Regions from separate parts of the Providencia stuartii genome, predicted to be linked through region 2. Evidence: predicted binding sites of a transcription regulator. Region 2 holds the regulator's gene; each other region holds the start of a gene.
The links. The regulator PurR, encoded in region 2, represses purine synthesis genes. The targets are predictions, from matches to a motif close to CANGCAAACGTTTGCNTG.
Positions count from the first base shown of each region.

Region 1: a site for PurR is predicted at 7,487-7,504, ahead of purM (phosphoribosylformylglycinamidine cyclo-ligase). Genes of this name have one in related genera too.
Region 3: a site for PurR is predicted at 6,907-6,924, ahead of P2E05_RS01140 (NCS2 family permease). Genes of this name have one in related genera too.

Region 1 is NZ_CP119546.1:2,061,847-2,073,151, reverse strand. It holds gene bcp (thioredoxin-dependent thiol peroxidase) at 1-302, shown strand, start outside; gene P2E05_RS09010 (O-acetyl-ADP-ribose deacetylase) at 702-1,223, opposite strand; gene P2E05_RS09005 (AI-2E family transporter) at 1,234-2,307, opposite strand; gene P2E05_RS09000 (tetratricopeptide repeat protein) at 2,446-3,909, shown strand; gene arsC (arsenate reductase (glutaredoxin)) at 3,923-4,279, shown strand; gene hda (DnaA inactivator Hda) at 4,313-5,020, opposite strand; gene uraA (uracil permease) at 5,137-6,438, opposite strand; gene upp (uracil phosphoribosyltransferase) at 6,503-7,129, opposite strand; gene purM (phosphoribosylformylglycinamidine cyclo-ligase) at 7,568-8,608, shown strand; gene purN (phosphoribosylglycinamide formyltransferase) at 8,608-9,243, shown strand; gene speG (spermidine N1-acetyltransferase) at 9,513-10,100, shown strand; gene ppk1 (polyphosphate kinase 1) at 10,155-11,305, shown strand, end outside.
Region 2 is NZ_CP119546.1:2,605,838-2,617,142, reverse strand. It holds gene cfa (cyclopropane fatty acyl phospholipid synthase) at 1-1,045, opposite strand, end outside; gene punC (purine nucleoside transporter PunC) at 1,408-2,628, opposite strand; gene punR (DNA-binding transcriptional activator PunR) at 2,752-3,657, shown strand; gene purR (HTH-type transcriptional repressor PurR) at 3,658-4,683, opposite strand; gene P2E05_RS21930 (YnhF family membrane protein) at 4,965-5,048, shown strand; gene sodB (superoxide dismutase [Fe]) at 5,126-5,704, opposite strand; gene P2E05_RS11425 (Grx4 family monothiol glutaredoxin) at 6,208-6,555, shown strand; gene rnt (ribonuclease T) at 6,663-7,304, opposite strand; gene gloA (lactoylglutathione lyase) at 7,423-7,830, opposite strand; gene P2E05_RS11410 (DUF1289 domain-containing protein) at 8,001-8,240, shown strand; gene slyA (transcriptional regulator SlyA) at 8,784-9,218, shown strand; gene P2E05_RS11400 (glycine zipper 2TM domain-containing protein) at 9,717-10,184, opposite strand; gene anmK (anhydro-N-acetylmuramic acid kinase) at 10,715-11,305, shown strand, end outside.
Region 3 is NZ_CP119546.1:256,150-267,454, forward strand. It holds gene pstS (phosphate ABC transporter substrate-binding protein PstS) at 1-363, shown strand, start outside; gene pstC (phosphate ABC transporter permease PstC) at 475-1,431, shown strand; gene pstA (phosphate ABC transporter permease PstA) at 1,433-2,314, shown strand; gene pstB (phosphate ABC transporter ATP-binding protein PstB) at 2,353-3,129, shown strand; gene phoU (phosphate signaling complex protein PhoU) at 3,143-3,856, shown strand; gene P2E05_RS01125 (ABC transporter substrate-binding protein) at 4,346-5,176, shown strand; gene P2E05_RS01130 (amino acid ABC transporter permease) at 5,279-6,031, shown strand; gene P2E05_RS01135 (amino acid ABC transporter permease) at 6,033-6,785, shown strand; gene P2E05_RS01140 (NCS2 family permease) at 7,004-8,338, shown strand; gene yihI (Der GTPase-activating protein YihI) at 8,542-9,069, shown strand; gene hemN (oxygen-independent coproporphyrinogen III oxidase) at 9,276-10,649, shown strand; gene ampC (class C beta-lactamase) at 10,688-11,305, opposite strand, start outside.

The DNA of each region.
Region 1 (11,305 bases), 540 kb from region 2:
TGGATACACTTAGACAAAAGGGTGTTGAAGTTTTAGGCATTAGCACAGATAAACCCGAAAAATTGTCTCGTTTCGCTGAAAAAGAAATGTTGAACTTCACACTGCTCTCAGATGAAGATCATCAAGTTTGTGAACAATTTGGTGTTTGGGGTGAAAAACAGTTCATGGGGAAAACTTATGATGGCATCCATCGTATTAGTTTCCTTGTTGATGCAAATGGAACTATTGAACATGTATTCGATAATTTCAAAACCAGCAATCACCATGAAATTGTTCTCGAATACATAAATAGTCACGCTTAATATTTTACCTGATAGGGTTGTTAAGCTTTACACAACCCTCTCTTCTTTCTCCAGCAACCTTAATCCTACCGCGCAAAAGACAGGACAATCAAAAACTAACGATGATTGTTCATCTGAACAGTATCAATACCTCTATTCTTCGCTGAACGCGAAACAAAGATAGAGACAGCTTATTGCTATGATATTCAAATTCATCCCATTCATGTTCCGGCATTATCGACAGAGAGGACAAGACAATGAATCTCGATGAATAGCCAACCAAACAACAAAAATAAACCGGTTACTGCTCCCGTTGGAGCAATAACCTCTTTAGCGTCAGCAAGCGTAACTCGATATAGGTTAATCTAAGCCAGATTGAACCGATAAAATCATGAACAATAACGCTTCCACAATCCTGTTTTATTGTTGCAGTTGCTGTTGATATAAATGGTAATTTTCTGCATCGAAGCACATGAAAATGACTTTCATCGGCAACGCATGAGCGGCAAGGTAATTTACGACGGTTTCGCAAGCAACCTGTGCAGCTAATGCCTTAGGAAAACCATAGATCCCAGTGCTAATATTGGGAAATGCGATGGTCGCGACCTTATACTGGCTGGCCAATTGTAAGCAGGATAAATACGCATTTGCTAATACCTGTGTTTCACCGTATGTTCCGTCTTGCCATACCGGCCCTACCGTATGAATAACATATTTAGCAGGCAAACGACCCGCTGTCGTTATAACTGCATGCCCAGGTTTACACCCTCCCTGTTTAGCTCTAATTTGGCGGCATTCATCAAGAATTGCACTGCCTCCTGCACGGTGAATAGCGCCATCGACGCCACCACCGCCTAATAAAGAACTATTCGCTGCATTCACGATAGCATCGACGGTAACTTTAGTGATATCACCTTGTTGTAACTCGATATTAGCCGGCATTGTCGCCCCTTCACTCCAGTTTAGCTTGGTTTTCCGTTGTTTCTTCAGGCCAGACGTTAATCACCGCTTTGATCAATGTGGCTAACGGTATCGCAAAAAATACGCCCCAAAAACCCCATAATCCCCCAAAAATCACTACCGATAATATAATCACAAGCGGATGAAGATTCACGGCCTCAGAAAAGAGTAGCGGAACGAATAAATTACTGTCTAACCCTTGAATAACAAGGTAAACAATGATTAGCGACCAAAAATCACTGCCGATCCCCCATTGAAACAACGCCACAAGAACCACTGGGATGGTTACCGCCACGGCACCAATGTAAGGGATCAATACCGACACCCCGACCAGTACCGATAATAACACCGAATAACGCAAGTCAAAGTAAGCGAACCCCGCATAGGTACAAACGCCAACAATGATCATCTCAGTGACTTTACCACGTAAATAGTTGGTAATTTGTTGGTTCATTTCTATCCATACTTTCCCCACCAATAAACGGTTTCGTGGAAGGACTTTTTGGACACTATTAATGATTTTTTGTTTATCTTTTAATAAGAAAAATGTCATTAGAGGCACAAGAACGGTATAAATAGCTAAAGTAAATACACCGATTAAAGAAGCCACCGACATTTTCACGACGGATTCCGCCATCCCTGACAAACGACCACGTAAATTATCAGCCATCATATCAATGATACCCGCGTCAACTAAAGCCGGATATCGTTCAGGTAAGGTTTGTGCGAATTCGTTAAAACGATTTACCATATTTGGCAAATCCCCTACCAGATTAATCCCTTGTTGCCATGCCGTTGGTGCAATAATTAAAATGACCATGGCACTAATTCCCGCAAACAAGGTCAAAATAATCGTAACCGCAACAACACGAGAGCAACCAATACGCTCAAGTAAATGTGTCGGCCATTCAAGTAAGTAAGCTAAGGCGATAGCGACCAACAACGGAGCTAATATATTGCTAAAGAAAAAGATGATACAGAAGCCAACAATGAGCAACGTAAACAACGCAACAGCCTGAGGATCAGCAAAGCGTCGCCGATACCATTGTAATAGCATTTCCAACATATATAGCTCCTTGGGAAGTGATGCTTTAAAGACAGTTCCTAAATTAGCGAAAATTATACCAATTAACAGACATTTCGATAGCTTTTGCTATCATGGATTAAGCTGAAAATTAATCGTTGTACGGGATGCAATTTTTTCATGAATAAAAAACTGAAAAATCCACTTCTAGTTTTATTGATAGCAGCGTGCGTCAACGGCGCGACATTCCCCGCATACAGTGCCGTTGAGGACACGCTTCCAGACATCGGTACGACCGCTGGCGGTACGCTGAGTATCAACCAAGAAATTATTATGGGTGATGCGATCACGCGCCAAATTCGTGCAAGTACCCCGTTGATATATGACCCTCTCCTCAATCAATACATCAATAAGCTCGGTATGCGATTAGTCAAAAATGCGGATTCCGTTAGAACACCTTTTAAGTTCTATTTAGTGAATAATCCGAACATTAACGCTTATGCCTACTTTGGTGGTAATGTCGTATTGCATTCAGCACTTTTTCGTTACAGCCAAAACGAGAGTCAACTTGCCTCTGTGATGGCTCACGAAATCTCTCACGTGACGCAACGCCACCTTGCACGTATGATGGAAGACCAAAAAAGTACCACACCGCTTGCTATAGCTGGCACTATTGGTTCACTCTTATTGGTCATGGCAAACCCACAAGCCGGATTTGCGGCCTTAACAGGAACAATGGCCGGCGTTCAGCAAGGTATGATCAGCTTTACTCAAGCTAACGAGCAAGAAGCAGACCGCATCGGCTTACAAACACTAAGACGCGCAGGCTTTGACCCTCATGCTATGGCTGACTTTATGCAAACCATGTCAGACCAAACTCGTTACATGTCAAAGCCACCTGAAATACTGTTAACGCACCCATTACCCGATAGCCGTTTAGCGGATGCGCGTAACCGCTCTAATCAGTACCCCAAACTCACCGTACCGTCTTCCGATGATTTTATGTATGCACGAGTGCGTATCTTATCAATGTATACAGCGGGACAACAGCATGCCCTTGACCAAATTCTTGAAAATTATAGTCAAGGCACGGCGCAAGAACGCATGGCCGCGGACTACGGTAAAGCATTAAAATTATCACAAGATAAAAAATATGCTGAGGCAACTAAAATCATGGCGAGTTTGCTGGAAAAACAACCCGATAACCCATGGTTTATCGATAGTATGACCGATTTAGATATTGAACAACGTCGTTCATCCCAAGCCGTGACCCGCTTACAAAACGCATTGAAAAAATCGCCTAATAACCCTGTATTACAAATTAACCTTGCCAATGCGTTAATTAATAATAAACAGTATCAAAATGCGAGTTCTTTGCTGAATAAATATACATTCAATAATCCTGACGACCCAAATGGGTGGGATCTATTAGCAGAAACGTCCGCCAAACAAGGCAAACGGAATGAAGAGCTGGCCGCCTATGCGGAAGGAATGGCATTACGGGGTAACTATGATAATGCGATCAATTATCTTAGCGAAGCCAGCCGTAAAAGTCGTTTAGGCAGCTATGAACAGCAACGCTATGATGCACGTATTGATGAATTAAGAAAGTTACAATTAAGAGACAGTAAAGCCAAACCGTAAGGAAATGATGACCATGACGGACACAATAACCATTTATCATAATCCACGTTGTTCTAAAAGCCGTGAGACCCTAGCCCTATTAGAATCCAATGGGGTTACACCGACTATCGTCGAATACTTGAAAAATCCACCTAGTGTTTCTCAACTAAAACAATTGTTAAAGGCGTTAGGCTTTGCAGATGCTCGCCAACTCATGCGCACGAAAGAAGAGTGCTATAAAACACTAAATTTAGGGGAAACCACTTTAACGCAAGAACAACTCATTCAAGCCATGCATGAAAACCCAAAACTGATTGAGCGCCCTATTGTTGTCAAAGGCAAACAGGCAAAACTAGGACGTCCACCCGAGCAAGTCCTTGAGCTTTTATAAGGATACAAAAAAGGCAGCTAAGAGGCTGCCTTTTTATAACTGGAGGATATCTTTGACAAAAGGAATTGTCAGTTTACGTTGTGCAACAATTGATGCATGATCCAGTTTGTTCAAAATATCAAATAACGTCCCCATTTTTCTGTCTAGACGTTTTAACACAAAGCGACATACATCTTCTGGTAATTCAAAACCACGCATCCTAGCGCGTAGCTGCAACGCACAGATTTTGTCTTCATCACTCAGTGGATGCAGTTTATAAATTTGCCCCCAATCTAGACGAGAGGCTAAGTCAGGAAGAGAAAGTTCAATTTGCCTTGGTGGCCTATCACCTGTGATCAACAAGCAGGTACGACCGATTTCTAAAATACGGTTATACAGATTAAAAATCGCCATTTCCCATTCAGGATCACCCGCAATACACTGAATGTTATCGATACAAACCAAAGAAAGGTGTTCCATACCTTCCAAAACTTCAGGAACAAAATAGGCACGTTTATCGAGTGGTACATACCCTACCGCCATATCTTGTTCGGAAAGTTCAGCGCAAGCGGCATGCAATAGATGGCTTTTTCCTCCACCTTCACGAGACCAGTAATAAATATAGCTACCGTGGGGTTGATTAATGGCGAGTTTAATCGCAGACAACAACGCTTCATTTTCGCCTGCATAAAAGCTAGCAAACGTTTCATCATCAGGTAGATAGAGTGGTAGTGAAAGTTGCGATGGCGTGTTCAGAAGCACCTCTGGCTGTGCAAAACAATTAACAGTAGAAAGTTTACCATAAATTTCAAGCATAAATGAACAAGAAGAAACTCAATTGCCGATGCTTTCATCACATCGGCAATTGCAGAATGCTTTTATTTCTTAGACTGGTGAGTCTCTATTTCTTCAAGGTCTGACGTTACAAATTGTTTTTCAGGACGCACAAAAGTAATAAAACGGAATACTAAAGCCATCACAATACCAACAATTGTTGCTAAGGCCATGCCTTTCAGTTCCGCTTGACCGATATGGATCACCGCCCCACTGACACCAATGATTAAGATGACAGAGGTTAGGATTAAGTTTTGCGGTTTATTATAATCAACCTTCGAGTCAATAAGAACACGAATACCGGACGCACCAATGACACCATAAAGTAATAATGAAACCCCACCCATGACAGGTACTGGCACTAACTGAATCGCAGCGGCTAATTTACCTACACACGAAAGCAAAATAGCAATCACAGCCGCACCACCGATAACCCACGTACTGTAAACCTTAGTAATTGCCATGACCCCGATATTTTCACCATACGTGGTATTCGGTGTTGAGCCAAAAAAGCCAGAAATGACAGTAGAAAAACCATTTGCAAACATAGAACGGTGCAAACCAGGATTTTTCATTAAATCACGCTCAACAATATTTGCCGTCACAACTAAGTGACCGACGTGCTCAGCAATGACAACTAACGCAGCAGGTAAGATAGTTAAGATAGCGAACCATTCAAAACGTGGTGTATAAAAAGTCGGTATTGCAAACCATGGCGCTTCAATGACAGGTGTAAAATCCACGATCCCCATAAAATAAGACAACGCATATCCCGCCAAGAAACCAATTAAGATAGGAATAATGGATAAAAAGCCGCGGAAGACAACAGCACACAACACGGTCACCACCAGTGTGGTAATCGAAATGATTAAGGTACTTGAATCGACTGGAGCGCCTTCTTTAGGCAACAAACCCGCCATTCCCGCGGCTGTTTGTGCTAATTCGAGGCCGATAACCGCAACAATGGCGCCCATTGCCGCGGGTGGAAACATGACATTTATCCAACCTCGACCCGCAACTTTGACAATTAACGCCACAATACAGAATAAGACACCACAAATAATAAAGCCGCCTAATGCCAATTCATAACCAAGAGGTAGCAAAATCATCACGGGTGAAATAAAAGCGAAACTGGAACCTAAATACGCAGGAATCTTCCCTTTACAGATAAATAGATAAAGTAAGGTGCCAATACCGTTAAACAACAAAATCGTTGCTGGGTTAACACCAAACAAAATGGGTACAATCACTGTCGCGCCAAACATGGCAAATAAATGTTGAAAACTTAGCGGTATGGTTTGTAGTAGTGGTGGCCTTTCTTCAACACTAATCGCACGACGTGTCATTTTTTCATCCCCTTAATGCATTTTTATCATCAAAAAAAAGCCGACTTCTAAAGTCGGCTAATTATTATTTAGTACCAAATATCTTATCGCCAGCATCACCTAGCCCAGGAACAATATAACCATGTTCATTTAGGTATTGATCAATGGACGCGGTATAGAGCTCGACATCTGGGTGAGCTTCTTCAAGTGCTTTAATCCCTTCAGGTGCTGCAACCAGCACTAATACTTTAATTGATTTACAGCCCGCATTTTTCAACAGGTCGATCGTGGCGATCATTGACCCACCCGTTGCCAGCATTGGGTCAACAACCAAAGCCATACGCTCATCAATATTGGAAACTAATTTTTGGAAGTAAGAGACAGGTTTAAAGGTTTCTTCATCACGATACACACCGACAACACTGATTCGAGCGCTTGGAATACTTTCTAGAACGCCATTCATCATGCCGATACCTGCACGGAGAATAGGTACAACAGTGATTTTTTTCCCTTTAATTTGCTCTATTTCTACAGGACCACACCAACCTTCAATGGTAACTCTCTCAGTTTCTAGGTCAGCGGTTGCTTCATAAGTTAGTAGGCTACCAACCTCTGAGGCCAGTTCACGAAAGCGTTTGGTGCTTATATCATGATCTCGCATCAGGCCGAGTTTATGTTTAACGAGAGGGTGTTTTACCTCAACGATCTTCATGGAATTCTCCTACTATTTTAGACGTCAGCGCACAAAAAAATCGCGGGATTATACCTCTTTTTATGGAAGATGCCACTATGCCATGTTTGATTGATGTCAAAACAATCAGAAATAGCTTATTTTTAAACTCACCATTTCACTCAATATGCCAATAGCACATTCCACTACCTTGAACCGAATAACCGCATGCATGCAATGAAATATATTCAATAAAATCACAATGTAAAATTATAGATGCTCAATCGCATTTTACCTTATGTAAACGGTATAAATATTTGCAACAAGCATTCCCCCATAAACACTAAAGCTTCATTTCGCTACGATAAAAAACACGATGATGATTTCATTCATAAAGCTATCGCAAACGTTTGCTTAGCCTGTTAGAATAGCGTTTATTGAAGTCTATTTTTCCAAAACACAATTGCCTTGGGGGCCGTAGTGACTGATAAAACCTCTCTCAGCTATAAAGATGCCGGTGTTGACATTGATGCAGGTAATGCATTGGTTGAACGTATTAAAGGCGTAGTGAAAGAAACTCGCCGACCAGAAGTTATGGGAGGATTGGGAGGGTTTGGTGCGTTATGTTCCCTGCCACAAAAATACCGGGAACCTGTGTTAGTTTCAGGTACAGATGGCGTTGGTACTAAACTGCGCCTTGCAATGGATTTAAAACGCCACGACACGATCGGCATCGACTTGGTCGCTATGTGCGTTAATGACTTAATTGTACAAGGTGCCGAACCGCTATTTTTCTTAGATTATTACGCAACAGGCAAGCTGGATGTTGATACCGCAGCAAGTGTGATCACAGGTATCGCAGAAGGTTGTAAACAATCAGGTTGTGCCCTTGTCGGGGGAGAAACCGCGGAAATGCCCGGTATGTACCACGGTGAAGACTATGATGTTGCTGGATTCTGCGTTGGTGTTGTTGAACGTTCCGAGATCATTGATGGTAGCAAGGTTAGTGCCGGTGATGCACTGATCGCATTAGCATCAAGTGGCCCCCACTCTAATGGTTACTCATTAGTACGTAAAATTCTTGAAGTGAGTCAAACCGACCCAGAATCAACAGACCTTGAAGGTCAATCACTGGCTGACCACCTATTAGCACCAACACGTATTTATGTAAAAAACGTCCTTGAGCTGATTGAAAAATGTGATATCCACGCAATCGCACACATCACTGGCGGTGGTTTCTGGGAAAATATTCCTCGTGTATTGCCTGAAAATACACAAGCACAAATTGATAAAGCGAGTTGGCAATGGCCTGCGGTATTCAATTGGTTACAAAAAGCAGGCAGTGTGACAGATCACGAAATGTATCGCACCTTTAACTGTGGTGTCGGCATTATTATTGCCTTGCCACAAAATGACGTTGATGCGGCACTCACGCTGCTCAACGGTTTAGGTGAAAAAGCATGGCAAATCGGTTCTATTGCTCAGCTTCCTGCGGGTGAAGAACAGGTTGTTATCCGCTAATGAAAAAAATTGTTGTTCTTATTTCAGGCAGCGGCAGTAATTTACAATCGCTGATTGATGCGACGTCCAATGGCCTTCAGGCGCAGATAGTGGCTGTCATCAGTAATCAACCCGATGCTTATGGGTTGATTCGTGCACAAAAGGCAGGGATCCCTGCCTTAACGCTAAGTGCAAAATCATTGGCAAGTCGTGAAGAATATGACGCTGCATTGATGGCAATGATGGATGGATATCAGCCTGATTTAGTGGTGCTTGCTGGGTTCATGCGCATCTTAACGGCGGACTTCGTGAAACATTACGCGGGAAAAATGCTGAATATTCACCCTTCTCTATTACCGAAGTACCCCGGATTACATACCCACCGCAAGGCAATAGAGAACGGCGATAGCGAACATGGGACTTCCGTGCATTTTGTCACTGAAGAGCTAGACGGCGGTCCTGTGATATTACAAGCCAAAGTGCCTATTTTTGCAGAGGATAGTGAAGAAGCGGTTGTAGAGCGAGTGAAAGCACAAGAGCACAATATTTATCCACTTGTTGTGCAATGGTTTATCGATGACCGTTTAGTCATGAAAGATAATCTTGCTTATTTAGATGGTCAATGTTTGCCACCACAAGGCTATGCAAATGAATAGCCTAATCACTGTCCAACGCTAGACCATGACATTCACTAAGGGCAAAGAGAGATCTCTGCCCTTTTTGTTGGATAAGCCACTCTATCCGCGACAAAGTGCGTTAATCTTCACCACTTAGTAGAGCCTCCTGCTTTGTGTCATTATTTTATCGTAAATTAGTGGTATCCTTATTGGTTAAGAGTGAAAATAATTCGTGGCATTTATTTGTCTTTATGACTTAAAAATATCGATAGTAGATGCGTATCTTTTAAATAGAATTGAGGTGTTATATGACGACCGGGCAAGTTCATCCGTTTAGGTTGCGCCCACTTGAACGTGAAGATTTAGCGTTTATCCATCAACTTGATAATAATGCCAGTGTAATGCGTTACTGGTTTGAAGAGCCTTATGAAGCTTTCGTTGAGTTGAGTGATCTCTATGATAAACATATTCATGACCAATCTGAGCGGCGCTTTATTGTTGAAAATGACAGTGAAAAAGTTGGCTTAGTGGAATTGGTTGAAATCGATTATGTTCACCGTCGTTCTGAGTTTCAGATTATCATTGCTCCGAGCCACCAAGGCCATGGCTACGCAACACGTGCAGCTAAACTCGCAATGGACTATGCTTTCTCTGTTCTCAATTTATATAAACTTTACCTCATCGTGGATAAAGAAAATATCAAAGCTATCCACATATACAATAAACTGGGCTTCCATACGGAAGGCGAGCTTATCGATGAGTTTTTCGTCAATGGTCGCTATCATACCGCGATCCGCATGTGTATTTTTCAACACCAATACTTTGCAAGCAAAGCTCAGTCTGCAAACCCTGAAAGTGTTGTTAATCCACATGCCACAATTAAGCAGCACGTTTAAGGTAAGGTAATTATTCATCCTTAAGTTTATCTATTCCTACAATATGGAGCAACGATGTCCCAAGAACGTCTATACCACGAAAAAGAGCTAAGCTGGCTTGCTTTTAACGAACGGGTTTTACAAGAAGCAGCAGATAAGCGAAACCCTCTTATCGAGCGTATGCGTTTTTTAGGTATTTATTCCAATAACTTAGATGAATTCTACAAAGTCCGTTTTGCCGATGTAAAACGTCGTATCTTAATTAACGAAGAGCGCGGCTCCGCCAGCGGCGCTCGTCATTTACTTAAACGTATTCAAAATAAAGTTGCTAAGCAGGATCAAGAGTTCGATATTTTGTACAACGACCTCTTGCTTGAAATGGCTCGCAACCAAATTTTCTTAATTAACGAACGGCAAATATCCCCTCGCCAACAAATTTGGTTACGCCAATATTTTCGTCAACACTTGCGTCAACATATTACGCCAATCTTGATTAATCCCGATACTAACTTGGTGGAGTTCTTAAAAGATGACTACACCTACTTAGCTGTTGAGATTATTAATAGCAGTAATGTGCAATATGCTCTCTTAGAAATTCCGTCAGATAAAGTTCCTCGGTTTGTTAATCTGCCACCCGAAATGCCAAAACGCCGCAAATCGATGGTTCTGATTGATAATATTTTACGTTACACCTTGGATGAAATTTTTAAAGGATTCTTTGATTACGACGAATTAAATGCGTATTCCATGAAAATGACCCGTGATGCAGAATATGATATCGCGACAGAAATGGAATCAAGTTTACTTGAAATCATGTCATCAACACTCAAACAGCGGCTCACGGCTGAGCCTGTGCGTTTCGTCTATCAGCGTGATATGCCTGACGAAATGGTCGCTGTACTACGTGAAAAATTAGGTTTATCCAATGACGACTCCGTGATCGCTGGCGGCCGTTATCACAATTTTAAAGATTTTATTAATTTCCCTAATGAAGGAAATAAAAGTCTACTCAATAAACCTTTACCTCGGCTGCGTCACCGCTGGTTTGACAATTTCCGTAACGGCTTTGATGCCATTCGCGAACGGGATGTTTTGCTCTACTACCCTTATTATACTTTTGAGCACACATTAGAACTATTAAGACAAGCTTCTTTTGACCCGAGTGTCTTATCAATAAAAATTAATATTTATCGTGTTGCCAAAGACTCACGCATTATTGATTCCAT
Region 2 (11,305 bases):
AATAGCTAAACATACGTTTAAAGCGAGGCGTATAATTCTCGCTTAATTCAGGCCAGCTATTTAAAAAGCGCTCATACCAAGCCATGAGCGTTTTGTCATAATCAGCACCAAAATTATGCCAATCTTCCATGACAAATTTTCCTTCACTGGATTGACCTATATTTTGAATGGAAGGAAGTACGCCATTGGGGAATATATATTTACCGATCCATGAGTCGACATTTACCTTATTTTTATTAGAGCCAATGGTATGTAACAAAAATAAGCCATCGTCTTTAATATTGCGGCGTGCTACATCAAAATAGGTTGCATAATTTTTAGGTCCAACATGTTCGAACATACCGACAGAAACGATACGATCGAATTTATCATTTAGTTCGCGATAGTCTTGCAAAATAATATTAACATCTAGGCCAGCGCAACGTTCTTGAGCCAATTTTTGTTGTTCTTTAGAAATGGTAACACCGGTAACAGATGCGCCATAATGGCGTGCAGCATAAGCACTTAGGCCACCCCATCCACATCCAATATCTAACAGACGCATACCCGGCTCAATTTGCAATTTGCGACAGATTAAATCTAATTTATTTTCTTGTGCTTGCTCAAGTGTCGTTGCATGATTCCAATAGCCACAAGAATATTGCATATAAGGATCTAGCATTAGGGTAAAAAGATCATTTCCCAAATCATAATGTTCTTCCCCAACAATCCAAGAGCGTTTCTCTGTTTGCAAGTTTCGTAGGCGCGCCATGGCGATTTTCATGATATCTGTGAGGTTATTTGGCAGCTTTGTATCAAGCTTGGCTTTTAAAACTTTATAAAAAAAGATATCCAAGCGTTCACAGTCCCACCAACCGTCCATGTAACTCTCGCCTAGACCGAGAGAACCTTTTTGCAGAACCCTTTTATAAAAATCAGTATTATGTATTTGGATGTCGAACGGTCTAGAGCCGTTTATTTCAATTCCAGCTTGATTTAATAAAGATTCTGCGATTCTTTGCCAATTAGAAACTTTAGTTTTGGTTTCATCTACACAAGTGCTCATATGCTCTCCAACTTGAGATGAAGGTTTTTGAGATAGAATTTCAGCTTGCTGAAGGTGTAGGATTGCGAAGAATTGCTTCACAAAGACAGGAACGCATTTATACCGTCGCGCCCTGAGTTTAAACCATGAATATCGTATTAACTCAAAAATCACTTCGGACTAAGTATTATCCGAGTATAGAAGTGATAATTTTATTTAACAATGGCGAAAAATGTCACTTTTGGTAAAAAAGGAGAATTTTAAACGATAACACTGAATTAGAGTATCAGATAAGGTGTGGATAATCATAGAAAGATGGTCGGAAGAGGGTTTTTTGAGGAAATCAGCCACGACAAAGCAGTGGCTGATGAGTTAACAGGTTGTTAATTCTGATAACTTGTTCTTTCATTAGTCTGTTTGGTGCAATCTTTTGTATATTGCATAAAATAACCAATAACCATCGGTATGATGGTCACCGCCATGACACCGGTTGTCGATAATAAAGGATCGAAAGGTAACGCTGAAACCAATAAACTGGCTAAAAAACATAAACCAAGTTGCAAAGCATTTTGTAATGCAGCGGCTTTACCGCTAGCCTGTGGATAGGTATTGAGTGCTTTTGACACCGCGATTGGATAAGACGCCCCATTCATTGCTGCCATAAAACAGAATGGAATTAAGATCATGGTGAGGCTCGGTGTTGTGTATATCGCCATCAAAAAGAGTATCGACATGCTCACCGCATAACCGACCAACAGTAATGGAAATAATACTTCAGCACGAATTTTGATTAATAGAAAACGGCAGCCATAGCCACCAATAATAAATGCTAGCGTTTGTGGGATGTAGCTCAAACCAATATCAGCAGGGTTAAAACCCATATTTCTTAAAATAAATGGTGAACCTGTTAACCAAGCAAAAAAACCCGCACTACATGAAGCGTAGACTAACACGTTACCACTATAGATACGTGAACCCAGTAGTTTTAAAAACGAAATAGATTCTTGGTCATGGGAATCCACCGTCATGTCTTTTGAAGGATTCTTTTTCAATAACAGGGTTGGAATTAACAATAAAATACCAACAGCCATTAAGACAATAAAAATAATTTCCCAATCATAATGTTCAAGAACCCATGCACCTAATAACGGTGCTAAAGCCGGAGAAAGAGCCACTAAAGGCATAATCGAAGCAAAGACTTTTTGAGTGCTCGCAGCATCATAGCGGTCAATGACCAGAGCTTGCCAGAGCACAGCCGCACTACAGACGCCAACCGCCTGTAAAAAACGCAAAATAAGGAGTTGAGTCGCATCCGTTACCCATAAAATGCCTAAACAGCTCACAATGAATAACGATAAACCTGCGATCAATATCGGTTTGCGTCCCAGTTTGTCAGATAATGGCCCCCACAAAAGTTGTGCAAAGGCAAAACCAGCTAAGAAAATGCTCAAAGAAGCACTAATCGCACCTTCAGAAGTGTTTAATGCCGTTTGCATTGAACCAAATGCAGGCAGGTACATATCGATGGCTAAAAAACCAAGCATACTCAAACCAGCAAGGTAAAGCATAAAGCCTGGGGAGTTTTTTGTCGCAGAATTTGTCATGGAAGCTTACTTATCCAGAATTTACATAATTGTTAACAGAGACTCTATTTTATAGGTTGTATTTTTACATTGTGAAACGGTAATATTTGGAATCTGCTATCAAAATTTTTGAAAGGTATCATTATGTGGTCAGCTCATGCTCTAGAAGTTATTGATGCCGTTGCAAGAACGGGAAGTTTTAGTGGCGCTGCGGAAGAACTGCATCGTGTTCCTTCAGCAATTAGCTATACGGTTAAGCAAGTAGAGGAATGGCTTGCTGTACCTATCTTTGAACGTCGTCACCGCGATGTTGCCTTAACTGAGGCAGGGGAGATTTTCATCAAGCAAAGTCGCTCCGTTATCAAAAAAATGATACAAACGCGTCACCAATGTCAACAGGCAGCAAATGGTTGGCGAGGGCAGTTTAGTATCGCGGTAGATTGTATTGTCAAACCTCAGCGAACAGAGCAACTGATCTTAGATTTCTATCGTCATTTTCCTGATATCGAATTATATATTCATCCTGAAGTGTTTAACGGCGTATGGGATGCACTCGCCGATGGGCGTGTTGATGTTGCGATTGGTGCGACGCGTGCTTCACCCATCGGAGAGCGTTATAGTTTTCGTGATATGGGGTTTATGTCATGGCGTTGTGTGGCCAGTCCAAACCACCCTCTGGCGCAGCTAAAAGGAAAATTGACAGACGATCAAATGCGCGAATACCCAAGTTTATGCCTTGAAGATACCTCACGTAACTTGCCGAAAAGAGATACATGGGCATTAGATAATCAGCGGCGTTTAGTGGTGCCATTTTGGGAAAATGGTATGACATGTCTTGTTAATGGCTTATGTGTTGGCATGGTACCTGAGCACCGAGCAAAGCCCTTTTGTGATGAGGGGAAATTAGCCCAATTGCAGCTATCTCAGCCATTCCCTCCGAGTCCTTGCTGTCTAACGTGGGTGGAAAAGAATACATCACCGGCGTTGAGTTGGTTACTTGAATATCTTGGGGATAGTGAAACACTCAACGCCGAATGGTTAGCGCCTTAATTAACGACGGTAGTCAATAAATGGTCCGTCAGCGACAGAACGACGCTCAACTAGGCGAGGATGGACTTCAATCGTTTGTGCATCTTCGCGCTTGTTCACAATACGATCAAGCAGCATAGCGAATGCCATCTGGCCTAGACGCTCTTTAGGCTGGTGGATAGTCGTCAACGCGGGAGTAAAATAACGCGCATTGCGCACATTATCATAGCCAATGATAGAAATGTCTTGAGGAACACGCAATCCCATCTCATCCGCAGCGCAAATTGCGCCCATCGCCATAATGTCACCGCCACAGAACACGGCAGTAGGTTTTTGCTTATTACTTAAGATCTGCATCATTGCTTTATAACCAGATTCTGGTTCAAAGTCGCCTTGCACGATCCATTCATCACGTAAAGTCACTTTCGCTTCTTCCATGGCTTTTTTAAAACCCGTCAGTCGACCAATACCGGTGTTGCGTTCTAAAGAGCCAGGGATCACGCCGATGTCACGGTGACCCCGATCAATTAAATAACGACCTGCGAGGTAACCGCCATGAAAAGAGTTATCAATGATACTGTCGGTAAAATCACCACGGGAAGTGCCCCAGTCCATGACGACCATAGGAATATTGCGATAATCTTCCAGCATATGGATTAGTTTATCGGGATATTCAGAACACATGACGAGTAGCCCATCAACACGCTTTTGCGCAAGCATTTGTAAGTAAGCTTGTTGCTTACCTAAGTTATTATGAGAGTTACATAAAATAAGGGTATAACCTTTCTCATAGCAACTATTCTCGACTGACTCAATCACTTCAGCAAAATAAGGCGCCTCACTTGATGTCGCGAGTAGGCCAATTGATTTTGTATGATTAACTTTCAAACTACGAGCAACAGCACTCGGTGAATAGTTGAGTTCTTTTATCGCAGCCCAAACAGCCGCTTTAGTATCATCAGCTACGAAGCGCGTTTTGTTTATTACATGGGATACGGTTGTGGTGGAGACGCCAGCGCGCTTCGCCACATCTTTAATCGTTGCCATGGGAAAAAAAAACTCCTGACCAATAATCGGTCTTGTTATGAATTCTTATTAAAAAATTACCTAATATTACCTACATATTGAGGCATAGTGCCTTAACTGGCAATAATTTAGCGATTAGTTATCGATTTTGTCTGATCTAGCGCAAAAACAAAAGAAATAATTGATGTTATAACCTGTGATATAGACACTGGTTTTTATAAATCGTCATGTCATACTTATTTAACCATGTATAAGTTATGGTTATTTTGCTGGTTAACTGTTCGTTATGATGAGAGGGACTCATGGATACAGATTTTAAATTTGGACTATTAGCAGCGTTAGGTTCTTTGGCTGTGATCATTGCTTTTGCAGTACATATTTTTTAATTTTACTGTTTAATTAAAGGTGAAATTAAGAAGGGCGAGTATTGACTCGCCCTTTAGCTATTCTCTAAAGAAAATGATTAAGCGAGGTTTTCTTCAACGAATTTCCAGTTGACTAAGGCCCAGAAGTTCTCTAGGTATTTAGGGCGCGCATTACGGTAATCAATGTAATAAGCGTGTTCCCAAATATCGACAGTGAGGATAGGTTTATCATCACCAGAGATAGGGGTTGCCGCATTTGATGTATTCACAATAGCTAAGCTGCCATCGGTTTTTTGAACCAGCCAAGTCCAACCGGCACCGAAATTTTTAATCGCAGCATCTGTGAACTGTTGTTTGAATTCAGCGAAAGAACCAAAAGCTTTATTAATGGCTTCAGCAACTTTACCGGTTGGTTCTCCACCCGCATTTGGTGCTAAGCAGTGCCAGTAAAAAGTATGGTTCCAAACCTGTGCGGCGTTATTAAAAATACCCGCATCTGAAGTCTTGATGATCTCTTCCAGTGATTTACCTTCGAAAGCCGTACCTTTGACTAAATTGTTGAGATTAACAACATAGGTATTATGGTGTTTACCATAGTGATACTCTAAGGTTTCTTCCGAGATATAAGGTTCTAGCGCATTTTTAGCATAAGGTAGAGCGGGAAGTTCAAATGACATTGCGTACTCCTTGTTTGCGTTTAAAACAACACATATGGGTGTGGTGCTCATAAAAGTGAGCAAATAATTTAATACGTATATCTTGCTATGAGTTATACACGAACCGAACGTTCATGCGGTCTTGCTTATTCTTTAATAGATTAATAATAGCATGAGATGCTTGCCGAGTTATAGGCATGGATATTCTGCGTCATATATTACCAAATTTTTTCAACAAAAACACCTTAAAATCATAGAGATAATTATCTTAATCAATAGAGTTTAAGATCGCGCTTTTCTGCCTTGCTGAAGCAAGTTCGTGTAACTTAAAACGGGATTCTAGAAAAAATCCCTTTTTCCAGCTTGGAGTGCTATAGTAATACCCCTGTAAAACTGGCATATTGTATGAAACAATCACGTTTTAACATTCCGGTCAAATATTCTAGCTTAGTCGCCATCGTTGAGAAAATGGCTGACGATGGCGACTGACTGCAAATCAGCACCCATGTTCTAAGGAAGTAAAAATGACGACAATTGAAAGAATCGAGCGCCAAATTAAAGAAAACCCAATCCTTCTGTACATGAAAGGCTCTCCTAAGCTCCCTAGCTGTGGTTTTTCTGCTCAGGCAGTTCAAGCTTTATCTGCTTGTGGTGAACGTTTCGCTTATGTCGATATTCTGCAAAATCCAGATATTCGTGCAGAACTACCAAAATACGCTAATTGGCCAACTTTCCCACAATTATGGGTTGATGGTGAGCTAGTAGGCGGTTGCGATATCATCATGGAAATGTATCAGCGCGGTGAACTCCAGTCACTGATTAAAGAAACTGCTGATAAGTATCGCTCTGCGGATGAGACTCGTGCGGAGTAAGTATCTGCTTAGTTAAGAACGCCGAGTAAATCTAAAAAACCGTATTAGCCCCATAGGTTAAGCTAATGCGGTTTTTTTGTATCTTAAGGGGCTTAAGGGGGGCGGGGTTACTCTTGCTCTGCGAGTGGCCAACCACCTAGCTTTTTCCATTTATTTACTAATTCACAGAACAACAGTGCGGTACGATTCGTATCATATAAGGCCCCGTGAGCTTGCTTGCCATCAAATGGAATACCCGCTGTCACACAAGCTTTCGCTAAAATCGTTTGTCCGAAAACCAGACCACTTAATGCCGCAGTATCGAATGTGGCAAATGGGTGGAATGGATTACGTTTTAAGCCTGCACGTTCAGCTGCATTCATGACAAAACTATGATCGAATGTCGCATTATGAGCAACAATAATGGCTCGATTACAATCGGTAGCTTTCATCCCTTTGCGTACCATTTTAAAAATAGCGTGCAAAGCGTCGTATTCACTAACTGCACCACGTAATGGGTTAGTGGGATCAATACCGGTGAAGGCTAAAGCTGTTGGTTCTAAATTTGCTCCCTCAAAGGGTTCTACATGAAAATGTAAGGTCTCATCAGGGGATAACCAGCCGTCTTTATCCATTTTTAAAGTAATGGCGGCAATTTCAAGTAGGCCATCCGTTTTGGCGTTAAACCCACCCGTTTCCACATCAATGACGACAGGATAGTATCCTCTGAAGCGGTTAACGAGTGCATTGGGATTATTTTTATCAGACATTAGGTTTTTATATTAGGTTTCTGGTTAGTGGCTATTATGCCAAAGCCAAAAAAATTTTGCAGATAAACTAAAACTAGGCAGGAAGCACACTGCCTAGTGATTCACTCATCAAGGTAAATTAATTACCTAGGCCTTTACTGGCACTTTTATTTTCAATCAACTCGATTTTGTAGCCATCGGGATCTTCAACAAAAGCAATAATCGTGCTGCCCCCTTTTACTGGGCCTGCTTCTCGAGTGACGTTACCACCCGCGTGACGAATATCTTCGCAGGTTTGAGCAACATTATCGACACCAAGCGCAATATGGCCAAAAGCGGTTCCCATCTCGTAGCTATCAACACCCCAGTTATAGGTTAGCTCAATGACTGCACCTTCACTTTCGTCACTGTAACCGACGAATGCCAACGAATATTTATACTCAGGGTTTTCACTGGTACGCAGTAGACGCATACCCAAAACCTTAGTATAAAAATCTATTGAACGCTGCATATCTGTCACACGTAACATAGTATGTAGTAAGCGCATAAAGAACTCCCTTAAAAGTAACTAAGTGAAACTGAATCGTTTAACGATCAATATAACGCACCTATAGGATCGAACACAATGAAATAGGTTTATTTATTAACCAAATAGTAGATATAATCTAATTCATGGAGTATATCATTAATGGGTGTTTTTAGTTAGGTGATATCAATATGGCGGAGCAACTCGAGTTTTTTGAAATTCAAAGCCCTTGTCGTGGAATTTGTCAAACCAATGAACAAGGTTATTGTCGAGGCTGTTTTCGTTCGAGGGAAGAACGCTTTCAGTGGTTAAAATTTACAGATAGCCAAAAACGCAATATTCTACGTTTATGTCGCCAGCGCTACCTTCGTTCAATCTCGGTTAAAACACAAAAAGATGAGCCACCTTCAACGCAACAAGAGCTGTTTTAGTCGATATCTAAACTGAAATAGAGAGTAACTATTTTAAAAAGTAAATTTTATTCGAATATAATTAATTTCAATTCTAATTAATTCAAAAAAGTTAATAACCACACATATTCTTCAATTAAATTTTAGTTATTCAAAATAATTATTAAATAAAGTGTCGGTGATTAAAAATAGCATGATTTTAAGAATAACTATATTTAATTGTTTTTTAAGAAGTAATTTGGAATTGTCTTTTTTATTGTTAATTGTAATTACTATAAGGGTTAAAATAGATAGATTTGAAAGAAGAGTAAGGCTATTCTTATTAACAAGATAATTGAGAGTTCATATTAGTGAATAAAATGATATTTAATATATAAGAAAATTGAATTTGATTTATGATGGAAATCACAAATCAAATGATTGACTATGACCATAAATGGGTATTTATCATGGTTATTTTTAATAATTAGTTGTCATAGCGAGAGGGAGTGAATATATAATTTAAAAAATAATTTATTGGTTGTATATTTGTTAGGCAGAATAGTGTTATATAAGGAGGGAACATTGGAGTCACAAATAGGAACTGATTTATCACGTGTGGTACGCATGTGGAGATCACTCATTGATCATCGTTTGAAACCGCTTAAGTTAACGCAAACGCATTGGATTACATTGCACAATATTAGTCAATTACCACCTGAACAGTCTCAAATTCAACTCGCAAAAGCTATCGGTATTGAGCAGCCATCATTAGTGAGAACACTTGATCAGTTAGAAGAAAAAAAACTGATATCTCGACACACTTGTGTCAATGATAGACGTGCGAAAAGAATAAAGTTAACGGAGGAGTCTGAACCTTTTATTAAGAAAGTAGATGAAGTTATTGATAACACACGGAAAGAAATTTTAGGCAATATATCTCAAGATGAGCTTGGTCAATTATCCGTTCTGTTGTTAAAGCTAGAAAAAAATATCTTAAGATTACAAGGAGATTTGTAGTTAGAGTTTAATAATAAATTAAGTGTATTATTAGTGTTTCAATTATTACAGCAGAATTAATTTTCTATTTTGCTGGGGCCATTATTGTTCTGAGTTTTTGCTAAATAGATGTTTTTTGATATTTAATTATTGATTAAGCTTATTGTTTAGTAATAACTCGTTTTTAACTAAATTGACCAATTAAAGATGAAAAGTTATTCAAAGCGGTATTCATGACAAGCTTTAGTATTCATAAACTTTTGTAAGATTAACTGGTTTTTAAGGAATAAGTCACACAGAGCAAACAAACAATAAATCAAATAGGATTGGCAATTGATGGTGGTAAATCACTTATACATTATCAATCGGTTATTAGAATCCAAGATGATGTAAATACAAATTAGGTGAGTATATAGACAACTAGAGGTATGAAGAGGCTATACGGAAATAGTTTATAAATTCCCTAAGATAAAAAGTATGTTCACCGGTAGGGTACCGGTGAACATATACTCATTATTATTAACGTGGTGATACAGTGACTGTGCCGCCACTATTTGCAATCATGACACGTTGGCCAGAGCGGAAAACACTTGGATCTTGTTTTTGAACAACGACGATATTTTTACCGCTATCAAGACGAATTTCTAATTGTACACCTTGGCTCTTATTCAGCGCACCTTGAGCTTGTTGGCCGGCTAAGCCACCCGCAATTGCTCCCGCTGCGGTAGCAAGCGTTTTACCAGAACCGCCACCAATGGTATTACCCAATAGGCCGCCTAGTACTGCACCACCAATCGCACCGATAACATTTTCATCTTCACCAGCTTGGATGGTAATAGGGCGTGCATTCAATACAGTACCGTAAGTTACAGTCTGTACTTGTTTAGCGTCTTTAGCTGAAATAGTATCACCAGAAAGTGTACTGGTATTGACACAGCCAGATAATACAACGACTGCTACAACACCGACGAAAACTTTCTTAAGCATAATTACTCCTATGAGACTTGCTGTCTGTGGCACTAACATAGCATTGGATAGTTGTTTTAACCATATTCGCAATATGAATGTTACATTTGGGTCAAGTTAAAACGGGTATAAGACTACTGATTCTGATTTAAACAGAGTGTAAACACTAGGTAAAATATCTCAAAGTAGGAAATATTTCATAAACTAAGGCACACTTTGTTAAATTCTTGCATGATACAAATTCATGAACAATCATAATTGAGTATTAATCATACAAAAAATATGTTCTTACGATCAATTATCTTTGTCTTTATTAAATTCAGTTTAGTAATTATACACTAAATTATAATTAGTGAGATATAGATATCAGTGCGTTCAAATAATGAGATTTGCGTATATTTTAAACATAGAAGGGGATTATTTCGTTAACTCTCTTTTTTTCTGCGAGTCAGCCCGAGAAATCACAATGTCTGGTTGACAAAAACTTCCATCAAAGCACAATCTTTTTAGGTTTAAACTCACAAGCCGTAACGCTAACTAAAGGAACGATAATGATAAAGCAAGGTCGTTATATAGGGATCATGTCAGGAACCAGCTTAGATGGGGTCGATGTTGTTCTTGCAGCGATCAGCGATAAATTTGTTGCTGAGCAATCCAGTATTAGTATTGCGTTTCCTGTTGAGTTGAAAAAAAGAATTCTCAATATATGCCAAGGTCAGGAAACCACATTATCTGAAGTTGGAAAAATTGATCGTGAGTTAGGTTCTCTTTATGCAGATGCTGTGAACCAGTTGCTAGCTAAAACGGGAGTCGCGGCTACCGATATCATTGCAATAGGTTGTCATGGGCAAACAGTTTGGCATGAGCCTGATGGTGAAGCACCTTTCACAATGCAACTTGGTGATAATAATCGGGTCGCCGCATTAACGGGTATTACGACAGTCGGTGACTTTAGACGGCGAGATATGGCGTATGGCGGGCAGGGGGCTCCACTTGTGCCTGCCTTTCATTTAGCGGTATTGGGTCATGCGATAGAAAAAAGAATTATATTAAATATTGGTGGCATATCGAATATTACAGCTTTACTGCCAGGCGCTTATGTCAAAGGTTATGATACCGGGCCTGGGAATATGTTGATGGAT
Region 3 (11,305 bases), 2.0 Mb from region 2:
AATAATCTTGCTTATACTAAACTCGTTTCAGCGGATGGTAAGGTGGTTTCACCAACAGGTGAAAGCTTCAGTGCGGCAGCGAAAAAAGTGGACTGGTCTAAGTCATTCGCTCAAGACCTGACTAACCGTGATGGTGAAAATGCATGGCCAATCACATCCACCACATTTATCTTAGTTCATAAAGATCAAGCGAATGCAGAAAAAGGAAAAGCGGTGCTCGACTTCTTTAACTGGGCTTACGAAAAAGGTGGTCAACAAGCTGAAGCATTAGATTACGCTGTACTACCCGCAGAAGTTGTGACAGCAATACGTGCAGCATGGAAAACAGAAGTTAAAGATAGCCAAGGTAAACCACTGTTTTAATCAGTGAACCTCGGGTTGGCAATGGATGGCGGATGCTTAGGATTAACATCCGCCTTCTGACGTAGTAACTAAATCCTACTAATAAAGTAGGTGTAGGATGAGACAAAGCGCATGGCCGAGAAAACAACGGCATTTAAAGCACCGAGCAAGTCAGGCGATGTGATATTTAGCGCATTGGTAAAAATTGCCGCACTAATCACTTTGTTAATGCTTGGTGGCATCATTATTTCCCTTATTTTTGCCTCGTGGCCGAGTATGCAAAAATTTGGGTTTTCGTTTTTATGGACTAAGGAATGGGATGCACCCGCGGAGGAGTTTGGGGCATTAGTGCCAATTTATGGCACCATTGTGACGTCATTGATCGCCCTGATTATTGCTGTACCCGTCAGTTTTGGTATTGCACTTTTCTTAACGGAACTGGCTCCTAACTGGTTAAAACGCCCTTTAGGTATTGCGATTGAATTGCTCGCAGCAATTCCAAGTATTGTTTACGGTATGTGGGGGCTATTTGTTTTTGCGCCTCTGTTTGCTGAATATTTCCAAGAGCCTGTCGGCAATGTGATGTCAAGTATCCCGATTGTCGGTGAGCTTTTCTCGGGTCCTGCATTCGGGATTGGTATTTTGGCGGCAGGGATTATCCTCGCCATTATGATCATTCCTTACATTGCCTCCGTTATGCGTGACGTATTTGAACAAACACCCGTCATGATGAAAGAGTCGGCATATGGTATTGGTTGTACCACATGGGAAGTGATCTGGAATATTGTTTTACCTTATACCCGTAATGGTGTGATTGGTGGCGTCATGTTAGGCCTTGGCCGTGCTCTTGGCGAAACCATGGCGGTGACCTTTGTCATCGGAAATACTTATCAACTGGATAGCTTCTCGTTATTTATGCCAGGAAACAGTATTACGTCAGCACTAGCGAATGAGTTTGCCGAAGCAGAAAGTGGATTACACACTGCTGCACTGATGGAACTTGGGTTAATTCTCTTTGTTATCACCTTCATTGTTCTGGCGATATCAAAACTCATGGTTATGCGCTTAGCGAAGAACGAGGGCCGTTAATATGTCGACATCTCAACATTTTGTTATTAACGAAAAAGAACGTGCCCGTCGTCAAGCATGGCGTCGTCAGATTAACCGAATGGCCTTATTTGTTTCAATGTTAACCATGGCCTTTGGTCTGTTCTGGCTGGTTTGGATTTTATTTTCAACGGTGACCAAAGGGATTGATGGGATGTCCCTTAACTTGTTCACAGAGATGACTCCGCCACCGAATACTGAAGGTGGTGGCCTCGCTAACGCCATCGTCGGAAGTGGCTTGTTGATTCTGTGGGCAACGGTGATAGGCACCCCTTTAGGTATCTTAGCAGGGATCTATTTGGCAGAGTATGGCCGTAAATCATGGCTCGCTTCTGTAACGCGTTTCATTAATGATATTTTGTTATCTGCACCATCAATTGTTGTAGGTCTGTTTGTCTATACCATTGTGGTTGCACAAATGCAGCACTTCTCTGGCTGGGCAGGCGTTATCGCTTTAGCACTGTTGCAGATTCCGATTGTTATCCGCACAACGGAAAATATGTTGAAACTGGTGCCGGATAGCTTGCGTGAAGCCGCATATGCGTTAGGTACGCCAAAATGGAAAATGATTTTATCTATTACGCTTAAAGCATCTGTATCCGGGATTATTACAGGGATCTTGCTAGCGATTGCTCGTATTGCGGGTGAAACCGCACCATTACTGTTCACTTCTTTGTCGAATCAGTTCTGGAGCACAGATATGAGTGAGCCAATTGCTAACTTGCCTGTGACTATCTTTAAATTTGCGATGAGTCCGTTCTCGGAATGGCAACAACTGGCATGGGCAGGGGTTCTATTAATCACCCTATGTGTCCTGTTAATTAACATTATCGCACGCGTTGTGTTTGCTAAGAAAAAACACTAACACCCGGATTGAATAGAGATTTATAGAGAGAAGTTGCCATGATTAATGCAAATCAGATCGCAAACAGTAAAATTCAAGTACGTGACCTTAACTTTTATTACGGTAAATTCCACGCACTAAAAAATATCTCGTTAGATATTGAAAAAAACAAAGTCACCGCATTTATCGGCCCATCCGGTTGCGGTAAATCAACGCTGCTGCGTACCTTTAATAAAATGTATGAGCTGTACGGTGAGCAGCGAGCAGAAGGTGAGATTCTGCTAGACGGTCAAAATATTTTGACTGATAAACAAGATATCGCGTTATTACGTGCCAAAGTCGGTATGGTATTCCAAAAACCAACACCCTTCCCGATGTCTATTTATGACAACATTGCCTTTGGTGTCCGTTTATTTGAAAAGTTATCGCGTGTTGAGATGGACGAACGTGTTCAGTGGGCGTTAACCAAAGCTGCGCTGTGGAATGAAACCAAAGATAAACTGCATCAAAGTGGTTATAGTCTTTCTGGTGGTCAGCAACAGCGCTTGTGTATCGCTCGTGGTATCGCTATTCGCCCTGAAGTTTTATTATTAGATGAGCCATGTTCAGCCCTTGACCCCATTTCAACTGGGCGTATTGAAGAGTTGATCAGCGAACTCAAATCTGAATATACCGTGGTCATTGTCACTCACAATATGCAACAGGCTGCACGTTGTTCGGATTATACGGCCTTTATGTATTTAGGTGAGTTGATTGAGTTTAATGACACAGACAAGATGTTTACCACACCTGAAAAGAAACAAACCGAAGACTATATTACAGGTCGTTACGGTTGATAGGGAGCCGATTATGGATACGCTGAATCACAACAAACATATTTCTGGGCAGTTCAATGCTGAATTGGAACATATCCATACAGAATTGATGACAATGGGAGGGCTGGTTGAAGAACAGCTCACCAAAGCGATCACTGCCATGCATAATCAGGATGAGGCTCTTGCGCGCGAAGTTATCGAAAATGACCATAAAGTGAATATGATGGAAGTGGCTATTGACGAAGAGTGCGTGAAAATCATTGCTAAGCGTCAGCCAACAGCCAGTGACTTACGCCTCATTATGGCTATTTCAAAAACCATCGCTGAACTCGAACGAATTGGGGATGTTGCCGATAAGATCTGCCAAACAGCATTAGAAAAATTCTCTCATCAACATCAACCTTTGCTGGTTAGCCTTGAGTCATTAGGGCGTCATACGGTACAAATGTTGCATGATGTGCTTGATGCTTTTGCGCGAATGGATTTGGAAGAAGCGATTCGGATTTATCGAGAAGATGAAAAAGTTGACCAAGAATACGAAGGAATAGTACGTCAACTGATGACGTACATGATGGAAGATCCAAGGACGATCCCAAGTGTATTAACGGCATTGTTCTGTGCCCGTTCGATTGAACGTATCGGAGATCGATGCCAAAACATTTGCGAATTCATTTTTTACTATGTGAAAGGGCAAGATTTCCGTCATGTAGGTGGCGATCAATTGGAAAAAATGATCACCAAAAAATAACGGTCAAACTTTGCGTTGTCGCATTGTTGGTTGTCATTACCAACCCCAGTCACAGACTTATGTGTGTGACTGGGGTTTTGTTTTTTATCGCCAGCGTCAACACGTGTGAGTGAGGTTATTGAGCGTCGTTTTCGTTCATTTCGATATGCTTAGAGTGTTTTTATGTGATGCAGATTTTAGGTTTTTGGTGATCTTTTAAAAGACTCCCGTTATCACGCTATTTTCATATGATATTAAACACGGACGAGTTAGTTAGAAAAAACCGTTTATTCATCCTCATTAAAGGTCCTCATAACGATTGTACGCATCAAACAACCCTTAAAGGTAACGTGAATCATTTTACAGACTCTCTTCATTGCTTGGTGACCTATTTTTCTGCGTATATTCTTTTTTGATATAAATATATCATTTAATAGTATTTCAAGAGATAAGCCTTCCTTGATAATTTGTGGTAGTCGATTTACATAAATTTACCGTCAGAGGTGTTCAATGAAAGCTCGCGTTTTAACTACCGCACTACTTGCAGGCCTTGCGCTGGTGGCCAATGTCGCCAATGCAGATAAATTGGATGATATTAAGCAAGCTGGTGTTATTCGTATCTCTGTGTTTGACAGTAATCCACCATTTGGCTTTATTGACCCACAAACAAAAAAACTCGCGGGCTATGATGTTGATATCGCGCAAGCGATAGCCGATGACCTCGGCGTGAAATTGGAATTGCGTCCAACTAACCCAGCTAACCGTATTCCTCTACTGACCTCAGGTAAGGTCGATCTCATTGGGGCAAATTTCACAATTACTGACGAACGCGCTAAGCAGGTTGATTTCTCGATTCCGGATTTTGCGACAGGGCAGAAGTTTATTGCTCGCAAAGGGGTCTTGAAAACGCCTGACGATATTGCCCCATTACGTATTGGTGCGGATAAAGGCACGGTACAGGAAGTGACCTTACGTGAGCGTTATCCAAATACGAAAGTGATCTCTTATGATGACACGCCACAAGCATTTGCTGCTTTGCGCAATGGTAATGTCCAAGCGATAACGCAAGATGACGCGAAGTTAGTCGGTCTGCTGGGTAACTTGCCAGAAAAAGTGAAGGCTGATTTTGAAATATCTCCGTTTAGTATCACTCGTGAATATCAAGCGGTTGCAGCAGTAAAAGGTGAAACGCGTTTAATCGAAAATGTGAATAACACCTTGTTGAAATTAGAAAAAGAAGGCAAAGCAGAACAGATTTATAACCGTTGGTTTGGCCCTGATACTAAGGCAGCGCAACCTCGCGGTGAATTCAAATTCGCTCCTCTTGAACAACAAAAATAATGATAACCATCTGATATATCGATTCAATATATTGAATCAGCACTTCAGAATAAATAACCCCGCTCATTATTGCGGGGTTCTTAGTTATACAAGGCAGCAGTTATGTTTGAAAAATTTATTAGCGGCGAATTTTTTTCTCAGCATTTTTTGGCTCCTGAGTATTTGGAATGGTTTGGCTATGGCTTTTTGCTGACGATTTGGATCTCGGTTTGTACCATCATTGCTGCAACGCTATTAGGTTTTGTCGTTGCCGCGGCAAAGGATAGCCAAATTGCCCCGCTACGTTGGGGGGTCAGTGTGTATATTTCCATTTTCCGTAATACACCTTTACTGGTTCAACTGTTTTTTTGGTATTTTGCGTCAGGGGAGATTTTATCATCGGAGATGATGGCATGGCTCAATACACCGCATGAAATCCACGTGGTAGGTATCACGCTGAGCTGGCCTTCATTTGAATTCTTAGCGGGTTTTGTTGGGTTAACATTATATACGGTACCATTTATTGCTGAAGAAATACGCTCAGGGATCCGTGGTGTACGCCAAGGCCAAAAATATGCAGCCTTTGCACTTGGTTTAACGGGATGGCAAGCCATGAAACATGTTGTGTTGCCACAGGCGGTGAAAATCGCCATGCCTCCTTTACTGGGGCAATACATGAATGTTGTTAAGAACTCGTCGTTAACCATGGCAATTGGTGTTGCTGAGCTCTCTTACGTCTCACGCCAAGTGGAAAGCCAAACATTACAAACATTCACTGCATTTGGCCTCGCAACAGTGCTGTATATCGCCATTATTGCGGTTATGGAAGGCTGGGGACAATGGCGAGTGCAACGAAATTTAGTGGAAGGGGTATAAGATGGATTTTTCAGTGATTGAACAAAATTGGCAATATTTGTTATTTGGCGCTTTTCCTGATGGTCCTATAGAAGGTGCAGCCCTTACACTGATTATCAGCTTAATTGCGGGTGCCGCATCGATTGTGCTGGGAACACTTAGCGGTGTTGCATTAGCCATGTTACGAGGGTTTTGGATGAACCTATTCGCGGCTATTTTAGGCTTTTTCCGTGCTATTCCAGTCATTATGCTAATTTTTTGGACCTATTTCTTCTTACCTGTGGTACTCGGAACAGAAATACCGGGCATCGCTTCGGTCGTTTGTGCGCTCGCATTAATCACCTCTGCCTATTTAGCTCATGCTGTAAAAGCAGGTATTCTTGCTATCGGGAAAGGGCAATGGCAGGCCGGATTATCATTAGGCTTTAGCCGCTGGCAAGTTTTATGGCAAATTGTCTTACCGCAAGCATTACGTATGATGGTTCCTTCATTTATTAATCAATGGGTGGCTTTGATTAAAGACACTTCCCTTGCTTACATTGTTGGTGTCGCGGAATTGTCATTTTTGGCGACACAAGTGAATAACCGTGAAATGGTGTATCCACTCGAAATTTTCTTATTTGTTGCCTTTATTTATTTTGTTATGTGCTTAACGTTAGAGATGATCGCGAACTTCGTGGCAAAACGTTTAAATAGTCATCAAGGGGCTAAACCATTTGCGCCAAAGCGTGCCTTGCTATTTTGGCGTAGACAAAAACTACTCGCGTTATCTTAATCAATTCAAGGTGGCGATTGCTGATGGGGTCGCCACTGCTTATGCAAATTTTATTTTTCTACTGTCTATTTCAATTCATCTTGTTGTATCAGTAAGTTAACTCATTTATGGATCTTTGATTTACGCAAACGTTTTCTTTTTTTCATTTTAACGGTAACACTCTCGATTTGTTTGTTGTAGGATAGGGCGAAAAAAACTTTTTTTGGGCGCTATATCTAATGAGTAATCAATCTTCTAGCTCTGGACAACAACAGGGTCTGTTTCAACGCGTGTTTAAATTACAAGAACACGGGACAACGGCGAAAACAGAAGTCGTTGCGGGCTTCACCACCTTTCTCACAATGGTCTACATTGTCTTTGTTAACCCTCAAATCTTATCTGTCGCTGGGATGGATATTAAAGCTGTTTTCGTCACCACCTGCTTAATTGCGGCGATAGGCAGTATTCTTATGGGGCTGTTGGCAAATCTGCCAATCGCAGTAGCTCCAGCGATGGGGCTAAATGCTTTTTTTGCGTTTGTCGTCGTCAGTGCGATGGGATATTCATGGCAAGTGGCGATGGGGGCTGTATTTTGGGGAGCCGTTGGCTTATTCATTTTGACCCTATTCCGTATTCGTTATTGGATCATCGCGAATATTCCATTAAGTTTACGCGTTGGTATCACCAGTGGTATCGGACTGTTCATTGCGATGATGGGGCTGAAGAACTCGGGGATTATTGTGGCGAACCCAGATACACTCGTCTCTATCGGTAACTTTACCCAACATAACGTGTGGTTAGGGGCTTTGGGCTTTTTCATTATTGCGATCCTAGCGGCACGTAATATCCATGCGGCAGTGCTGGTCTCCATTGTGATCACAACCTTAATTGGCCTTGCATTAGGGGATGTGCAGTTCAATGGTATCTTCTCTATGCCGCCGAGCGTGATGACCGTTGTTGGCCAAGTTGATATTATGGGATCCTTGGATTTAGCGCTATCAGGCGTTATTTTTGCTTTTATGTTAGTTAACTTATTTGACTCTTCGGGCACCATGATTGGTGTGACAGATAAAGCTGGGATCACGGATGCGCGTGGAACTTTCCCTCGCATGAAGCAGGCGCTCTATGTCGACAGCCTCAGTTCTGTCGCGGGTTCGGCGATGGGAACCTCCTCCGTTACTGCTTATATTGAAAGCTCTTCTGGCGTGTCGGTTGGCGGACGTACAGGGTTAACTGCCATTGTGGTTGGTGTGTTATTCCTATTGACCATGTTTATCTCACCACTAGCGGGTATGGTTCCTGCTTATGCGACAGCTGGCGCGCTGATCTACGTTGGGGTGTTGATGACATCAAGTTTAACGCGTGTGAAATGGGATGACTTAACGGAATCAGTTCCTGCATTTATTACTGCGGTGATGATGCCCTTTAGTTTTTCGATCACGGAAGGGATCGCGTTAGGCTTTATCGCTTATTGCGCAATGAAAGTGGGTACCGGCCGCTGGCGCGAGTTGGGGCCATGCGTCATTTTAGTTTCCGTTTTATTTATTTTAAAAATGGTTTTAGTTGACGCTTAATCTTCTTTCCTATCAAACGGCTCCAATCGTCGGAGCCGTTTTGTTTATCAACTCCTCTCTATGACAGACAATTCGAGCTATAATCAACAAAGCTGCCATGCAAAATACAAAAAAACCGTTTTAATTGCTGCGCAAATGCTTTCACAGCTTGAGGGATTCTGCTAGATTCCGCAGCAGAAACTGACTTATCAAGGTATCAGACCATGAATTCACCAAAAAAACCGGCAAGTAAAACTGCTAGCAAAACGAAGAAAAAGTATCGCAAAACAAAAGAAGAGCTCAATGCAGAAGGGCGTGAGCGTAAGCGCCAGAAAAAGCATCGTGGCAATAAATCGGGGGCTCGCTATCAAGAAAAATCGTCTAATAGCCAGTCTGGCAAGCAAAACGACAGCCTTGACCCACGCCTTGGTAGCAAAAAACCAGTCCCATTGGTGGTTGATGCAAATGCCGTTTCCACACGTACGACGCCAGTAAAAGAGCCTGTCGCAAAAGTGAAATTATCACCCGAGCAAGAGCTAGAAATGCTGGAGCAGGACGATCGTTTAGATAGCTTATTAGCGCGTTTAGAAGAGGGTGAAACGGTCACCACGGAAGAGCAAAAATACATTGATACTTGTTTAGACCGTATTGATGAGTTGATGTCTATTCTGGGTATCGAGCTCACTGATGAAGAAGAAGAGGAAGATGAAGAAAAACTGGATGACATTATGCGCATCTTGAAAAGTAAATAAGCGTCTTTTTCACTCCCCCTGCTTGCTGGGGGGAGTATTGAACAAATTTCATTCAAACTGTATCACTTTTGGTGTTGCATCAACTCTCACCGCCCAATCACAAGTTATAATTTCTTTTATGTTATTATGTCGTGTATATAAGTTAGCCAATAAAAAAACATAAGATGTGGCCTGTAAACCGGCATTCGGCCAATTAAGGAATGTTAATGTCAGAGCAAAATATCGTTTGGGATCTTTCTCTTATCCAAAAATATAATTATTCAGGACCCCGCTATACGTCATACCCGACGGCCTTAGAGTTTAATCAGTCGTATGATGAACGTGCATTCGTGGCGGCAACGCAACGCTATCCTGAAAATCCATTATCGCTCTATGTTCACATCCCATTCTGCCATAAGCTCTGTTATTTTTGTGGCTGTAATAAGCTAGTGACACGGCAAAAGCATAAAGCAGATGAATATTTACAAGTTATTGAAAAAGAAATTATTCAGCGTGCCGCACTATTAAAAAATCGCACTGTGACGCAAATGCATTGGGGGGGAGGAACTCCAACTTATCTCGATAAAGCTCAAGTGAGCCATCTTGTCGCACTATTAAAAAAACATTTTCATTTCTCAAACGATGTTGAAATGTCGATTGAAGTTGATCCGCGTGAAATTGAACTCGACATGATCGATCACTTGCGGAGTGAAGGATTTAATCGCCTAAGTATGGGCGTGCAAGATTTTAATAAAGAAGTTCAGGTCTTGGTGAACCGCGAGCAGGATGAGGATTTCATTTTTGCGTTGATTAATCGAGCAAAAGAAACGGGGTTTACATCAACGAGTATTGACCTTATTTATGGGTTACCCAAACAGACACCAGAAAGCTTTGCTTTCACTCTGCAAAAAGTGATTGAGTTGTCGCCTGACCGCCTGAGCGTATTCAATTATGCGCATCTACCAAACCTCTTTGCTGCACAGCGTAAAATCAAAGATGACGATTTACCGAGCGCAGAGCAAAAACTCGATATCTTGCAAGAAACGATCGCGACATTAACGTCACAAGGCTATCAGTTTATTGGTATGGACCACTTTGCGAAGCCACAAGATGAGTTAGCGATAGCACAGCGCGAAGGCGTTTTACACCGTAATTTCCAAGGTTACACCACGCAAGGGAACTGTGATTTGTTAGGTTTAGGCGTGTCTGCTATCAGCATGCTTGGGGATAGCTACGCTCAGAACCAAAAAGATTTAAAAACTTATTATGCGCAGGTTGAAGAGCAAGGTCATGCGTTGTGGCGTGGTTTAGTATTAACCGATGACGATTGTTTGCGTCGAGATGTGATTAAGACGCTAATTTGTAATTTTCAGCTTCAATATGCACAAATTGAATCCCTTTATCCCATTAACTTTAAAGAATATTTCTCGGAAGACTTAGCCTTGTTAAAACCGATGGCGGAAGATGGGTTAGTTGAAATAACAAATACAGCAATTAAGGTATCCCCTCAAGGCCGTTTGTTGATTCGAAATATTTGTATGTGTTTCGATGTTTATTTACGCAATCAAATGCGTCAACGTCAATTTTCTCGAGTGATATAACCGATTGTGGCTCCGTGTTATGACGGAGCCATTGTCTTTTAACGAGCGATCTTTTCTAATAGTTGATAAGTTGCTGTAATGCGCTGAGGGATAGGTATCCATTTATTGGATAACATCACAATGGCAATTTTTTCTTCTGGAATAAATACAGCGTATGTGGCGAAGCCATTCGTTGAACCCGTTTTGTTATAATAAGCACGTATTTCTGGCGCCATAGCGGGTTTGATCAACTCAACTTTTTGCGGCTTTAGTGCCATATCATCACGATTACCCTGAAGCAATTGCGCCAAAGAAACTGGCCATGGATAGCTTTCCCACATCATATCTTGTACAAAAGAATCTGTGAGATAAACGCCCGTATGCGTATTCTCAACCGCCTCTTGCCAAGGTTTAGCCACTTTAATGGTCTGCATATTGATCTCTAAATAACGGATCAAATCTTTAGCATTTGATTTTAAGCCATAGGCTTCAGCATCAAGGATTTCAGGGGTAACTCGAACGGGTTGATCTTGCTTGTTATACCCTTGTGCATAATATTTTTCTTGGTTTTTAGGGACATGAATATAAGTATGTTTTAATCCAAGTGAAGGAAGCATCAATTTTTCCATCGCTTGAGAAAATGGCATATCAAGTTGTTTGGCTGTTACGATGCCGAG